Regions from separate parts of the Streptomyces sp. NPDC101194 genome, predicted to be linked through region 1. Evidence: riboswitches for the same ligand, from Rfam matches in the RefSeq annotation. Region 1 holds a riboswitch; the other holds the start of a gene.
The links. Region 1 has a riboswitch for cobalamin ahead of ACIRP2_RS06240 (cobalamin biosynthesis protein). Riboswitches for the same ligand answer to the same signal wherever they lie in the genome.
Positions count from the first base shown of each region.

Region 2: linked by a shared signal. The riboswitch ahead of metE (5-methyltetrahydropteroyltriglutamate--homocysteine S-methyltransferase) and the one ahead of ACIRP2_RS06240 (cobalamin biosynthesis protein) in region 1 are both predicted to bind cobalamin.

Region 1 covers NZ_JBIWOS010000001.1:1,400,072-1,407,408, reverse strand. The annotation lists gene ACIRP2_RS06260 (alpha/beta hydrolase) at 1-874, opposite strand, end outside; gene ACIRP2_RS06255 (class II aldolase/adducin family protein) at 956-1,615, opposite strand; gene ACIRP2_RS06250 (anion permease) at 1,879-3,144, shown strand; gene ACIRP2_RS06245 (hypothetical protein) at 3,167-3,397, shown strand; cobalamin riboswitch at 3,570-3,701, shown strand; gene ACIRP2_RS06240 (cobalamin biosynthesis protein) at 3,846-4,859, shown strand; gene ACIRP2_RS06235 (cobyric acid synthase) at 4,856-6,397, shown strand; gene cobN (cobaltochelatase subunit CobN) at 6,394-7,337, shown strand, end outside.
Region 2 covers NZ_JBIWOS010000008.1:14,776-22,112, reverse strand. The annotation lists gene metE (5-methyltetrahydropteroyltriglutamate--homocysteine S-methyltransferase) at 1-1,683, opposite strand, end outside; cobalamin riboswitch at 1,850-2,076, opposite strand; gene ACIRP2_RS26800 (bifunctional 2-methylcitrate synthase/citrate synthase) at 2,213-3,352, opposite strand; gene prpB (methylisocitrate lyase) at 3,446-4,351, opposite strand; gene ACIRP2_RS26790 (MmgE/PrpD family protein) at 4,351-5,862, opposite strand; gene ACIRP2_RS26785 (short-chain fatty acyl-CoA regulator family protein) at 6,073-7,337, shown strand, end outside.

The DNA.
Region 1 (7,337 bases):
GCGCGGCCCGGACGGCGAGCGGCAGCAACGCGGCGGGGACACCGCGGGCGACGGCCAGGGCGCGCAGCGTGGCGACCCAGTCCAGGACCGGCGAGTCGAGGACGAGACCGCCGATCCGGTCGCGCAGCGCGGAGTTGACGGCCGCGTGCAGCGCCATCGAGGCGCCGGTGGACCAGCCGTGCAGGACGACCTTCTCGGCCCCGTACCGCACGGCGAAACGGATCGCCGCGTCCAGGTCGCGCCATTCGGATTCGCCGAGATGGGCGAGGCCGTCGGGGGAACGCGGGGCCCCGGCGTCACCGCGGTAGGCGAGATCGAGCACGGGCAGGCGCAGATCGTGCAGGAACCCCATGACGTTCATGGGGTGTTCCCTGGTGGTCCCGAGGCCGTGCACGGTGATCACCCAGGTGTCGCGGGGGCCGGGCAGGAACCAGGCGGGCAGGGTGCCGAGTTCACCGGGGATCCCGACCTCCTCGTGGTCGAGGCCGAGGGCCGAGGAGGGGTCGCCGCTGTGCAGCTGCGGGGTGATCCGGACCTTGGTGCCGGGTTCCAGGCTGCCTCGGTCGACGCGTTCCAGTCTGCGGACGACGGTGTCGGGGGCGTGGTGGGCGTGTTCGATCACCGGGCCGACCACGGCGTGGAGGTCGTCGCCCACCAGTCCGTACGTACCGGGCCGCAGGGCGGCGAAGGAACGGGTCAGGGTGATCTGCCCGGCGGCCGTGGCGTGCACGGTGAGTCCGCGATCGGTGGGGAGCGGCCTTCCGGACGGCGCCCTGAGGGCGGCGTCGCTGGCGTACCGGCCGGCGGCGACCGCTGCCGCACCGACGCCGAGGATCGTGGTGACGGCTGCTGCCGTGACTGTTGCCGGGCGCACGGCTCCAGTGTCGTGGGGCGTTCCGCACCCTGCCAGCGGAAGAGGCCGTCCGGTGGCCCGGCAGGGGGCGGGACCGCCGGTTCAGCCCGGCTGTCCGTACCCCTTCAGCGCCTCCTGCACGTCGCGCAGCTGGGCCGTGGAGAGGAGGTTCGGGGTCCGACCGGGTACGGAGCTCGCGGCGAGCCAGAGCCGGCAGAGCCATTCCAGCTGGGCGGTCCGGTCGTACGCCTCTTCGAGGGTGGCTCCGTGGGTGACGGTCCCGTGGTTCTGGAGCAGGCAGCCCGTGCGGTCCCGCAGGGCGGCCAGCATGTTCTCGGCCAGTTCCTCGGTTCCGTAGCGCGCGTAGGCCGCGACCCGGACGGTGCCGCCGAGCACGGCGGCGGCGTAGTGGATCGGGGGCACCTCGGGGACGAGAGTGGAGACGGCCGTGGCATGCACCGCGTGGGTGTGCACGACAGCGGCGGCCTCACTGTTCCGGTAAACCGCGAGATGGAGCGGGAGTTCGCTGGTCGGGGCCAGTTTGCCGAGGACCTGGTTGCCCTCCGGATCGACGCCGACGGCGTCCTCGGGACCGAGCCTCTCGTACGGCACTCCGCTGGGGGTGACCAGGATCGTCCCGCCGACCCGGGCCGACACGTTTCCCGAGGTTCCCACGACGAGGCCGTCGGCGGCCGTCCTGCGGGCGGTGGCGACGACTGCGTCCCAGGCCCGTCCGATCGCGTCCCGCTGCTGATCGCTCATGCGGAGATCCTGTCAGCCCGGATGCCGAACGGACATGCGATCGATCACAGAAGTCACAAACCGGTGAAGTTCGCAAAAGGGGTGCCGGGGGCCGAAATCAGCCCCCTTGAGGCCCCTCCCCCGGCGCGCACGACACCGGGGAGGACAAACCGAGTGACCTGACTCCGTTTGCAGTCACCACAGTGCCCTTCCCAGTTCATCTTCCGTTCACCCAGGTTGCCTACGGTCCACGTGCCAATGACGTCGAACGATTGCCTGGGTAAATGGAACACATCACGCTGCTCCTCGCGATTGTGATCGTGACAGCTCTAGTGTTCGATTTCACGAACGGTTTCCACGACACCGCCAACGCGATGGCGACGACCATCTCGACCGGTGCGCTCAGACCGAAGACAGCGGTGGCCATGTCCGCCGTTCTCAACCTCGTCGGCGCGTTCCTGTCCGTGGAGGTCGCCAAGACGATCTCCGGCGGGATCATCAACGAGGACGGGCTGCGGACGGAGGTCATCTTCGCGGCACTCGTCGGCGCCATTCTCTGGAATCTGCTGACCTGGCTGGTCGGACTGCCGTCCAGCTCCTCGCACGCCCTGTTCGGCGGCCTGATCGGTGCCGCCGTGATGTCGGCGGGCTGGTCCTCGGTCAACGGCGGCACGGTCGTCACCAAGGTGCTGCTCCCCGCGGTCGCCGCCCCGATCGTCGCCGGCCTGGCCGCGCTGCTGGCCACCCGGCTGACGTACCGGATCGGCGGGAAGATCCGCAACGACGCCCAGGAGAAGGCCACCGCCAAGGGCTACCGCGCCGGTCAGATCGCCTCGGCCGGACTGGTCTCCCTCGCCCACGGCACCAACGACGCGCAGAAGACCATGGGCATCATCACCCTGGCCCTGGTCACCGGCGGCGTCCTGCACCCCGGCGCCAACCCGCCGGTCTGGGTCATCGTCGCGGCCGGTACGGCCATCGCGCTCGGCACCTATCTGGGCGGCTGGCGCATCATCCGCACCATGGGCAGCGGCCTCACCGACCTCAGGCCGCCGCAGGGCTTCGCCGCCCAGACCAGCGCGGCCACGGTCATCCTGGCCTCCTCGCACCTCGGCTTCTCCCTCTCCACCACCCAGTCCTGCTCCGGCGCCGTGATGGGCGCGGGCCTCGGCCGTCAGGGCGGTGTGGTCCGCTGGTCCACCGCCACCCGGATGTTCGTCGCCTGGGGTCTGACGCTGCCGGCCGCGGGCCTGGTCGGCGCGGGCGCGGAACTCCTCACCAAGCAGGGCACCTGGGGTGTCGTCGTCGTCGCGGCGCTGCTGGTCGCGGGCTCCGGCTCGATCTGGCTGGTGTCGCGCCGCAAGCCGGTCGGCCACGGCGATGTCGCGCCGGCGGACGGCGTGACCGAGCCCGCGGGCGTCGTCACCACGGCCATCGCCGCCGTCAGCCCGCCGCCCACCGCGGCCCAGGCGGCGACCCAGGACCTCAAGACCACCATTCCGGCCCCGGCCGGAACCCCCCAGGACCCGGCGCGACCCGCCACCGTCTAGGCCAGCCGTCTAAGGATTCAGCATGAAAATCGACTGGGCAGCCCTCGGCTCCGTATTCGGCGTCTCCCTCGTCGTCACCGTCGCGCTGGTGGGTCTCTTCACCCTGGGCATCGTCGGTCTCTCCAAGCAGCCCGAACCGGCGGCGCAGGGCGGCTCCGGCGGCTCCCTGCTGCTGGCCCGCGCCGGCGCGTACGTCTGCTTCGGGCTGTGCGCGGCGGCGGTCGCGTACGGGATCTATCTGATCGTCGCCTGAGCCCTCCCCCGCACACTCCCCCGACCGGGCCGGACACACCTCATGTGGCCGGCCCGGTCCGGCGTGCCCCGCCCGATGTGGGTCTCAGCACACTGCGCCGTCGCAGGTCAACGGCAGGTTGACGGGCGTTCGCGGAGCGTGGTGGACTGCCGGAGCCAATTACGGCGACAGCAGAGGAAGCCGGTGCGAATCCGGCGCGGTCCCGCCACTGTCACCGGGGAGCAGTCCCCCACACCGGAAGTCACGGCGCGCGCGAGCGGGCTGGAAGGCCGGGGGAACTGCGGATCCGGGAGCCAGGAGACTCTCGTCGCCGGTCACGTCGAACCAGGGCGCGGACCCTGAGTGAGGACATATCGCCATGCCTGGCTGCCGTGCGTCCGTTGCTGTGGCGCTCTCGTCGAGAGCCGCCTGTACGAAGGTCCTTCGAGGCGCGTCGGCCGGTTGAGCCGTGCGTGCCGATCGCATTTTCGCGTACGGCGCCACGGCCGGCCTGATCGGCGACCTGCTGCTCGGTGACCCCCGCAGGGGGCATCCGGTCGCCGCCTTCGGGCGGGCCGCGGCGGCTGTCGAACGCGGTCTGTGGCGCGACCACCGCGGGTGGGGCGCGCTGCACACCCTTGTCCTGGCCGGGGGCGCCGCGGGTGGAGCCGCGCTGATCACCCGTGCCCTGCGCGGCCGTCCCGCCGCCTCCGTCGCGCTGACCGCGGCCGCCACGTGGTCCGTCGTCGGGGGTACGTCCCTGGGGCGTGAGGCCCGGGCGATCGGCGGCGCCCTGGCCGCCGGTGACGTCGAGTCGGCCCGCGAGCGTCTGCCGCATCTGTGCGGACGCGACCCGTATTCGCTCGACGGACCGCAGATCGCCCGCGCCGTGGTGGAGTCCGTGGCCGAGAACACCTCGGACGCCGTGGTCGGCGCCCTGGTGTGGGGCGCGCTGGCCGGGGTGCCGGGGCTCGTCGGCTTCCGGGCCGTCAACACCCTCGACGCCATGGTCGGCCACAAGTCGCCCCGCCACCGGCGCTACGGCTGGGCCTCCGCCCGCCTCGACGACGTCGCGGGCTGGCCCGGTGCCCGGCTCACGGCCCTGCTCGCCGTGGCCGCCGGGGGGCGGCCGGGAGACGCGGTGCGGGCCTGGCGGGCCGACGCGGCCAAGCACCCGAGCCCCAACGCGGGCCCGGTGGAGGCCGCGTTCGCGGGCGCGCTCGGCGTGCGGCTCGGCGGGACCCTCGCGTACGGCGGGCGGGTCGAGCACCGCCCCGTCCTGGGCGGGGCGACGGGCCGGGCGGTGGAGACCGAGGACATCGAACGTGCGGTGCGGCTGTCGCGCCGGGTGAGCGCGCTCGCCCTGGGCGTGTGCGTGGCGGGACGGCTGGGCGCGAGCCTCGCCGCACGACGCGTCGCGGGGCGCCGGACCGCGGGAGCCGCCGCGGCGGTAACCCGGATCGCAGGACGGAGACGTACATGAGCGGCGGACTGCTGGTCGCCGGGACCACCTCGGACGCGGGCAAGAGCGTCGTCACCGCCGGCATCTGCCGCTGGCTGGTGCGCCAGGGCGTGAAGGTGGCGCCGTTCAAGGCGCAGAACATGTCGCTGAACTCGTTCGTCACCCGTGAGGGCGCCGAGATCGGGCGCGCCCAGGCCATGCAGGCCCAGGCCGCCCGGGTGGAGCCGTCCGCGCTGATGAACCCGGTCCTGCTCAAGCCCGGGGGCGACCGCTCCAGCCAGGTCGTCCTGATGGGCAGACCGGTGGGCGAGATGAGCGCACGCGGCTACCACGGGGGGCGGCAGGAAGCGCTCCTCTCCACGGTCGTGGACTGTCTGGAACGGCTTCGGGGCACGTACGACGCGGTGATCTGCGAGGGGGCGGGCAGTCCGGCCGAGATCAATCTGCGGCGCACGGACATCGTGAACATGGGCATCGCACGGGCGGCCCGCTTCCCGGTGGTGGTCGTCGGCGACATCGACCGCGGCGGCGTCTTCGCCTCCTTCTTCGGTACGACGGCGCTGCTCGACGCCGAGGACCAGTCGCTCATCGCCGGCTACCTCGTCAACAAGTTCCGCGGTGACGTGTCGCTGCTGGAGCCGGGCCTGGAGATGCTGCGCGGCATCACCGGACGACAGACCTATGGGGTGCTGCCCTTCGCCCACGGTCTCGGCATCGACGAGGAGGACGGTCTGCGGGTCTCGTTGCGCGGGACCGTCCGCGAATCGGTCGTCGCGCCGCCGCACGGCGACGACGTGCTGCGCGTCGCGGTGTGCGCCGTGCCCCTGATGTCGAACTTCACCGATGTGGACGCGCTGGCCGCCGAACCGGGCGTCGTCGTCCGGTTCGTGGACCGCGCCGAGGAACTGGCCGACGCCGACCTCGTCGTCGTGCCGGGCACCCGAGGCACCGTGAAGGCGCTGGCCTGGCTGCGCGAGCGCGGTCTCGCCGACGCCCTGGTCCGGCGTGCCGTCGAGGGCAGACCGGTCCTCGGCATCTGCGGCGGCTTCCAGATCCTCGGCGAACACATCGAGGACGAGGTCGAGTCACGGGCCGGGCACGTCGACGGCCTCGGCCTGCTGCCCGTACGCATCCGCTTCGACCGCGAGAAGACCCTCGCCCGCCCCTCGGGCGAGGCGCTCGGCGCCCCCGTGGAGGGGTACGAGATCCACCACGGCGTCGCCGACGTGCGCGGCGGGCAAGCATTCATGTCCGATGACCGAGGACGCAGCCTCGACGGCTGCCGGGTCGGTGCCGTGTGGGGCACCCACTGGCACGGCTCGCTGGAGAGCGACGAATTCCGCCGCCGCTTCCTGGCCGAGGTCGCACGGGCCGCCGGCCGGCGCTTCGTCCCCGCCCCCGACACCGCCTTCGCCACCCTGCGCGAGGAACAGCTCGACCGCCTCGGCGACCTCGTCGAAGAACACGCGGACACCGACGCGCTGCTCCGGCTCATCGAGTCGGGCGCGCCCTCGGGACTTCCCTTCATCGCCCCCGGAGCACCTGGAGCACGCGCATGAACGCCCCTACGAGCACCGTGCTGTTGCTGTCGACCGCCGACACGGACCTCCTCGCCGCCCGCGCCTCCGGCGCGCCGTACCGGATCGGCAACCCCACGCGCATCGACGTCCACGAGGAACTCCCCGCGCTGATCGAGGGTGCCGCCGTCGCCGTCGTCCGTCTCCTGGGCGGCAAACGCGCCTGGGAGGACGGGCTGGCCGTCCTCAAGGCGTCCGGTGTCCCCACCGTGCTGCTCGGCGGCGAGGCCGTGCCGGACGCGGAGCTGATGGCCGAGTCGTCCGTACCGGCCGGTGTCGTCGCAGAGGCCCTGCGCTACCTCGTGGAGGGCGGCCCCGGAAACCTCGTGGAGCTGGCCCGTTTCCTCTCCGACACCGTCCTGCTGACCGGTCACGGCTTCGCCGAGCCGCAGAAGATGCCCGAGTGGGGCCTGCACGGCGACCGCGCGTTCACCGAGGGCCGCCCGACCGTCGGCGTGCTCTTCTACCGGGCGCACCAGCTGTCCGGGAACACCTCGTTCGTGGACGTCCTCTGCGACGCGGTCGAGGCCCGTGGCGCCAACGCCCTGCCGGTGTACTGCGGTTCGCTGCGCGGCGCGGACGCCGGTCTCTACGAACTGCTCGGCAGGGCGGACGCCCTGGTCGCCACGGTCCTCGCGGCGGGCGGCACCCGCGCCTCGGACGCCTCCGCCGGGGGCGACGACGAGGCCTGGGACATCGGCGCGCTGGCCGATCTGGACGTCCCGGTGCTCCAGGGCCTGTGCCTGACCTCCTCGCGTGCCGCGTGGGAGGCGTCGGACGCCGCGCTCTCCCCCATGGACGCCGCGATGCAGGTCGCGATCCCGGAGTTCGACGGCCGGCTGATCACCGTCCCGTTCTCCTTCAAGGAGCAGGGACCCGACGACGTACCGGTGTACCGCGCCGACCCCGAGCGCGCCGCGCG
Region 2 (7,337 bases), on a different contig from region 1:
CTTCGAGGTCAGGGACTGGGCGTGCGAGGTCCAGCGAACGGTCATCGGCTCGGGGCGGGAGATGTCCCCGGCCAGCACCGGCGGCCGCACGTAGCGGGTGCCGTAGGACTGCACCCAGCCGTGCTGGGTCGCGAGGTATCCCGTCAACTGCTCGGCGAAGTACTGCACCATGTCGTTGCGTTCGGGCTCGCCGTGGACGAGGACGTCGATGCCGGTCTTCTCCTGGAAGGAGATCACCTCACCGATCTCCGCCTTGATGCGCTCCTCGTAGCCGGCGGCGTCGATCCGCCCGGCGCGGAGGTCCGCCCGGGCGACGCGCAGTTCGTCGGTCTGCGGGAAGGAGCCGATGGTGGTCGTCGGCAGGAGCGGCAGGCCAAGGTGCGCCCGCTGGGCGACGGCACGTTCGGCGTACGGCTGGGCGCGGCGCCCATCGGCATCGGTCACGGCGGCGGTGCGGGCCTGGACGGCGGGGTCGTGGGTGAGGGCGGAGCCGGCGCGGGAGGCCAGGTCGGCACGGTTGGCCGCGAGTTCGGGCGCGATGGCGTCCGTGCCCTGGGCGAGCCCGCGGGCCAGGGTGGCGATCTCCTGGGTCTTCTGGCGGGCGAAGGCGAGCCAGCGGCGGACCTGCGGGTCGATGTCCCGTTCGGCGGAGGCGTCGAGCGGCACGTGCAGGAGGGAGCTGGACGCGGCGACGTCCACCCGGTCGGCGAGGCCGAGGAGGGTGCCGAGGGTGGTCAGGGACTTCTGGTAGTCGTTGATCCAGATGTTGCGGCCGTTGACCACGCCCGCGACGAGGCGCTTGCCGGGCAGGCCGCCCACAGAGGCCAGGTCGTCGAGGTTGGCCGCGCCGCTGTCGGTGAAGTCGAGCCCGATGCCTTCCACGGGAGAGGCCGCGAGGACCTGGAGGGCCTCGCCCAGCCGGCCGAAGTACGAGGCGACGAGCAGCTTGGGCCGATCGGTCAGGGCGCCGAGCTCGCGGTAGACGCGGGCGGCGGCGTTCAGGTCGGCCGGGGTGCGGTCCTGGACCAGCGCCGGTTCGTCGAGCTGTACCCACTCCGCTCCGGCGGCCCGCAGGTCGGCGAGGACCTCCGCGTATACGGGGAGCAGCCGGTCCAGCAGGGTCAGCGGCTCGAAGTCGGCGGCGACGCCGGGAGCCGGCTTGGCCAGCAGGAGGTAGGTGATCGGGCCGACGAGGACCGGGCGGGCCGTGTGGCCCAGGGCCATGGCCTCCTCCAGCTCGGCCACCTGCTTGGACGAATCCGCGGTGAAGACGGTGTCCGGGCCGAGTTCGGGGACCAGGTAGTGGTAGTTGGTGTCGAACCACTTGGTCATCTCCAGCGGGGCGACATCCTGAGTGCCGCGCGCCATGGCGAAGTAGCCGTCCAGGGCGTCCACGTCGACGGCCGCACGGTGGCGTGCGGGGACGGCGCCGACCATGACGCTGGTGTCCAGCACGTGGTCGTAGTACGAGAAGTCGCCGGTCGGTACCTCGGTGATGCCTGCCTCGGCCAGCTGCCGCCAGTTCGAGCGGCGCAGTTCGGCGGCGGTGTCCCGGAGGGCGTCAGCGGTGACGCGACCCTTCCAGTAGCCCTCGACGGCCTTCTTCAGTTCGCGGTTCTGACCCTGGCGGGGGTAGCCGTACACGGTGGCTCGTACGACCGCGGCTGCGGGCTTCGCTGTCACGGAACTCTCCTTCGCGAGATGTGTCCAGGAACATCCCGGCGACGGGAGCGGACGCGAAGGGAACGACAGAACGCACGGACCACGCCGCGGAATCAAGGCCGCACGTGCCGCTCGCTGTGTACGCCGACCCGCCCACGAGGTCACCGGGATATCCGCGCACGGCATCGGCCGCACACGGGCAACGGGCAGGTCTTCGGACTCGCGGACACGCCTGCCGGTCTCCCGGCGGGCACCTACTGGCCGTCGCTTCCCAGGACCGTTGTCCGGTCCCAGTGCGTATGACGGCGGTCGTTCCCGCTCACCGCTGCGGGGCAGTCCCGGATTCCCACCGGGTTCCCTCTTACGACGCATCCCGCCTGGCGGACGGGGCGAACCAGCTGCACCGGCCACCCTAGGTCGTTCCACCGAGGCGCGAGTACAGCGGTCCACATGTCGGACGTCGGAAATGAGACGCGACGGGGCGAGGGCCGCGGTGCGTGCTTCGGCCCGGGGCCGGGCCTGTCGGGCAGCTCCGGCCGACGGTCCGGGCTCAGGATGCTCTGAGCGGCACCTCCCGCTGGCCGGGGCCGTCGTACGAAGCCAGGGGCCTGATGAGGGAGTTGTGGGCGAGCTGTTCGGTGATGTGGGCGGTCCATCCGGTGATGCGGCTCATCACGAAGATGGGGGTGAACGCGGGGACGTCGAACCCCATGAGGTGGTAGGCGAGGCCGGCCGGGTAGTCCAGGTTGGGGTGGATGCCCTTGCGGCTGATCATGGCGTGCCGCAGGGCGGCGTGGAGGGTGGCCAGGCGGGTGGTCTCCGGGTCGCCCGAGCGGGCGATGAGGTCCACCAGGGCCTTCTGCATGATGGGGACGCGGGAGTCGCCGTGCTTGTAGACGCGGTGCCCGAAGCCCATGATCTTGCGCTTGGCTGCGAGGGCTCCGTCCAGCCAGCTCTCCGCCTCCTCGGGGTCGCCAATCTCTTCCAGCATGTGCATCACGGCCTCGTTTGCGCCTCCGTGGAGGGGGCCCTTGAGGGCGCCGATCGCGGCCGTGACCGCGCTGTGCAGGTCGGAGAGGGTAGAGGTGACGACACGGGCGGTGAAGGTGGAGGCGTTGAAGCTGTGCTCGGCGTAGAGGATCAGGGAGATCTCGAAGCAACGGACCACCGCCGGGTCGGGGACCTCGCCGAAGCACATGTGGAAGAAGTTCTCGGTATACCCGAGGTCCGCGTCGGGCCGGATGGGCTCCAGGCCGTGGCGGCGCCGGTGGTCGGCGGCCACCACGACGGGCAGCCGGGCGAGCAGGGTCAGGGACTTGGTGAGGTTGGCGGCCGGACTGCCGTCGTCCTCCGCGGGGTCCTCGGCGCCGAGGAAGCTGACGGCGGTACGCAGCACGTCCATCGGGTGGCAGGTGTGCGGCAGCCGGGCCAGGAGTTCGGTGGTGGTGCGGTCCAGTGGGCGCAGGGCGCGTTCTCGGGCTGTGAACTCGCGCAGCTGTCCGGCGTCGGGCAGCTCACCATGCCACAGCAGGTGGGCGACCTCCTCGAAGGAGCAGCGGGCGGCGAGGTCCTGCACGGGGTAGCCGCGGTAGGTCAGGGAGTTGGTGTCGGCGACCACGGTGGAGATGGCGGTGGTGTCGGCCACCACGCCGGCGAGGCCGCGATGGATCTCCGGGGCGGTGCTGGTCACGAGGAGCCTCCGGGGGCTGAAAGGGGCAGGCGGGGCCGTTCCGGGGGCTGATGGAGTCCCCGGAACGGCCGTCGGGTCTGCGGATGTCGGGGTTCAGGCGTGGGGCGGGAGGGTGAAGTCGAAGACGGCCGCGTCGAAGGAGCCGTAGCTCTCGTAGTCGAGGACCTCGTAGAGGCGCGAGCGGGTCTGCATGCCCTCCAGCAGGCCTGCCTGGGTGCCCTCGGCGGCGATCCTGCGCAGTCCGTCCTCCACGGCGCCCATGGCGTAGCGGAAGAGGGTGACCGGGTAGAGGACGATGTCGTAGCCGAGGTCCTCCAGAGTGCCGGCTCCGAGCAGGGGGCCCTTGCCGAACTCGGTCATGTTGGCCAGGAGCGGGACGTCGACAGCCTTGCGGAAGGCCTCGAACTCGGCTTCGTTCGCGAGGGCTTCGGGGAAGATCGCGTCGGCGCCCGCGTCCACGTAAGCCCTGGCCCGCTCGGTCGCCGCGTCGAGGCCCTCGACGGCGCGGGCGTCGGTGCGGGCCATGAGGAGGAAGTCGGGGTCGCGGCGGGCATCGACGGCGGCCCGGAGCTTGCGGACCATGTCCTGTGCCGGTACGACGTTCTTGCCGTCGAGGTGGCCGCAGCGCTTGGGGTTGACCTGGTCTTCCAGATGGAGACCGGCGAGGCCGGCGTCCTCCATGAGCTGGAGGGTGCGGGCGGCGTTCATGGGCTCACCGAAGCCGGTGTCGGCGTCGATGAGCACCGGGAGGTCGGTGACCCCGGTCGTCTGGGCGGCGCGGGCGGCGATCTCGGTGGAGGTGGTCAGCCCGATGTCCGGCAAGCCAAGGTCGGCCGCGAGGACCGCGCCGGAGAGGTAGGCGGCCTCGAAACCGGCCTCCTGGATCAGCCGGGCGGAGTAGGGGTTGATCGCCCCCGGCAGGGGGAGGATGCGGCCCTCGGCGAGGCGGGCGCGCAGGGCACGGCGGCGCTCGGAGGGCGTGGCGCGGGTGTGGAGCATCAGAACAGGCCCTTCGGGAGGCCGGCGTCGTGGCGGGCGACGGCCTCGGTGTCGACGGTCGGGAAGAGTCCGGTGAGCTCGTCGGTGGAGAGTTCGGCCAGCCGCCCCGCCGTGGACAGGAACCGGTCCTGGCCGTCCGGGGTGACGATGTGCTCGGCGAGGGTGCGGAACTTGCCCTCGTACGCGGCCCGGTCGAAGGGGCGGGCGCCGGCCGGGTGGGCGTCGGCCACCGCCAGCTCGTCCTCCATCACCGAGCCGTCCTGGAAGGTGATGACGATCCGGCCGCCGAAGGCCCGGCGCAGCGGGTCCGGGTCGTGGTAGCGGCGCGTCCACCGCAGGTCCTCGACCGTGGTGATCTTCCGCCACAGCTCGACGGTGCTGGTGCGGGCGGCTCGCTCGGGGGCGTACGAGCGTTCGTGGTGCCAGGTCCCGTCCTCCAGCGCGACGGCGAGGATGTACGGGATGGAGTGGTCGAGGGTCTCCCGGCTGGCGGACGGGTCGTACTTCTGGGGGTCGTTGGCTCCCGAGCCGATCACCTGGTGGGTGTGGTGGCTGGTGTGCAGGACCACCGAGCGGACCCTCTCCAGCGGGCCGGTCTTCTCGCGCAGCCGACGGGCCAGGTCGATGACGGCTTGGGCCTGGTACTCGGCGGAGTGCTCCTTCGTGTACGTGTCGAGGATGGCCCGGCGGGGCTCGCCCGGCTCGGGCAGCAGGACCGCGTAGTCGGAGTCCGACCCGTTCAGCATCCGTGCCAGAAAGCCGTCCTCACCCTCGTAGATCGGCGAGGGTGAGCCCTCGCCGCGCATCGCCCGGTCCACCGCCTCGATCGCGACCTTCCCGGCGAAGGCGGGCGCGTACGCCTTCCAGCTGGAGATCTCCCCCTTGCGGGACTGGCGGGTGGCGGTCGTGGTGTGCACGGCCTGCTGCACGGCCTGATACACCGTCTCCGTCGGCAGTTCCAGCAGCGCTCCCAGCCCGCAGGCGGTGGCCGCGCTCAGGTGGGCGACGTGGTCGATGCGGTGCGCGTGCAGGCAGATGCCCTTCACCAGGGCCACGTGCACCTCGTACGCGGCGATGATCCCGCGCAGGAGGTCGGCTCCGGAGCGGCCGGTGTGCTGTCCGACGGCCAGGAGGGAAGGGATGTTGTCGCCCGGGTGGGAGTAGTCGGCGGCCAGGTAGGTGTCGTGGAAGTCCAGTTCGCGGACGGCGGTGCCGTTGGCCCAGGCCGCCCATTCCGGTGAGACCCGTGCGCCGCTGCCGAAGACCGACGCGCCCCGGCCGACGGGCTCTGCGTGGGCGGTGGCCTGCGTCCGGGCCACGGCGACCGGGCGGCGGGTGAGGGAGGCGACGGCCACGGCGGCGTTGTCGACGACCCGGTTCACGGCCATCGCCGCGGCCTGCGGATCCTGCGGCGCGTCCGAGGTCGCGGTCAGGGCGAGTTTCCAGGCGAGCTGCTCCTGCCGGGGCAGCCGGTCGGAGCTGGGGTGGACGCGGACGCGGTGCTCGATCACGGGACTCCTCACAAGCCGGTGTGTGAGGCCGGTGCGCCCCACGGACAAGAGACTGCCCGCCCGTCGGCCCGGGCGCGACGGAGCGAAGCTGCGGATCTCGTACAGGCCGGAGCTGCGAATCTGCGAAGGTTTGCGAATCCTGCAGATGTTAGATTCGCGAATGCCGGTCCTGGCTGTGACGGGGCCCGGAGTTCAGGAAGGGGTGCTGTCGTGCCGCAGGAACTGTCGAAGGTCTACACGCAGGGCAAACTGCGCCGGCTGCGCCGCGAGCACGGCATGAACCAGGTGGAGATGGCCCGCGCCCTGCACATCTCGGCGAGCTACGCCAACCAGCTCGAACAGGGCCAGCGTCCCCTCACGGCCGCGGTGCTGCTTCGGATCGCCGAGGTGTTCGGCGTGGATGCCGAGTTCTTCTCCGACACCGACGACGACCGTCTCGCCGTGGATCTGCGGGGTGCTCTGGCCGACGAGGCGTGCGGTACGGCCCTGCCCGACACCGCGGAGATCACCGAGGCAGCCCGGGCCCATCCGGAGATCGCGCGGGCCCTGGTGGCCCTGCACCGGCGCTACCGCGACACGGTGGAGCGCGCCGCCGCCCTGGCCCCCGGCGGCGACGGCCCGGCCCTGTCGGCCGGGGACCCGCACGACGAGGTCCGGGACTTCTTCTACGCGCACCACAACCACTTCGAACCCCTCGACACCGCGGCCGAGACCCTGGCCTCGGAGCTCGACCTGCTGCCCGGACGCATCTCGGACGCGCTGCAGGAACGCCTCGGAAAGCTCCATGGCGTCACCGTCGTCCAAGCGGCCCCGTCTCCTGCGGGAGACACCCGGCGCTTCGCGCGCCAGGAGCGCCTGTTGTTCCTGTCGCCCTGGCTCACCGAGGGACGGCGCGCCTTCCAACTCGCCACGCAGCTCGCGCTTCTGGAACACCAGTCGCTGCTGGACGCCCTCGCCGCGCAGGCGCCGGAGCTCACCTCACGCGAGGCCGTGGGGCTGGCCCGGATCGGGCTGGCGAACTACTTCGCGGGCGCGCTGCTCATGCCGTACACCGTTTTTCACGAGGCCGCCGAGCGCGTGGGATACGACATCGAGCTGCTGTCGGCCCGGTTCGGCGTCGGCTTCGAGACCGTCTGCCACCGGCTCAGCACCCTCCAGCGCGTCGGCCGGCGTGGCGTCCCGTTCTCGTTCCTGCGTGTCGACCGGGCCGGGAACATCTCCAAGCGCCAGTCCGCCACCGACTTCCACTTCTCCCGCCTCGGCGGCACCTGCCCGCTGTGGACCGTCTACGAGGCGTTCTCCGCACCCGGGCGGATCCTGCACCAGGTTGCCGAGATGCCCGACGGGAAGCGGTACTTCTGGATCGCCCGTACCGTCACGCGAGGCGGATTCGGCCACCAGGCGCCCCGGGCCGAGGTCGCCGTCGCCCTCGGCTGCGAACTGCGCCACGCCCCGCGCCTGGTCTACTCGCGCGG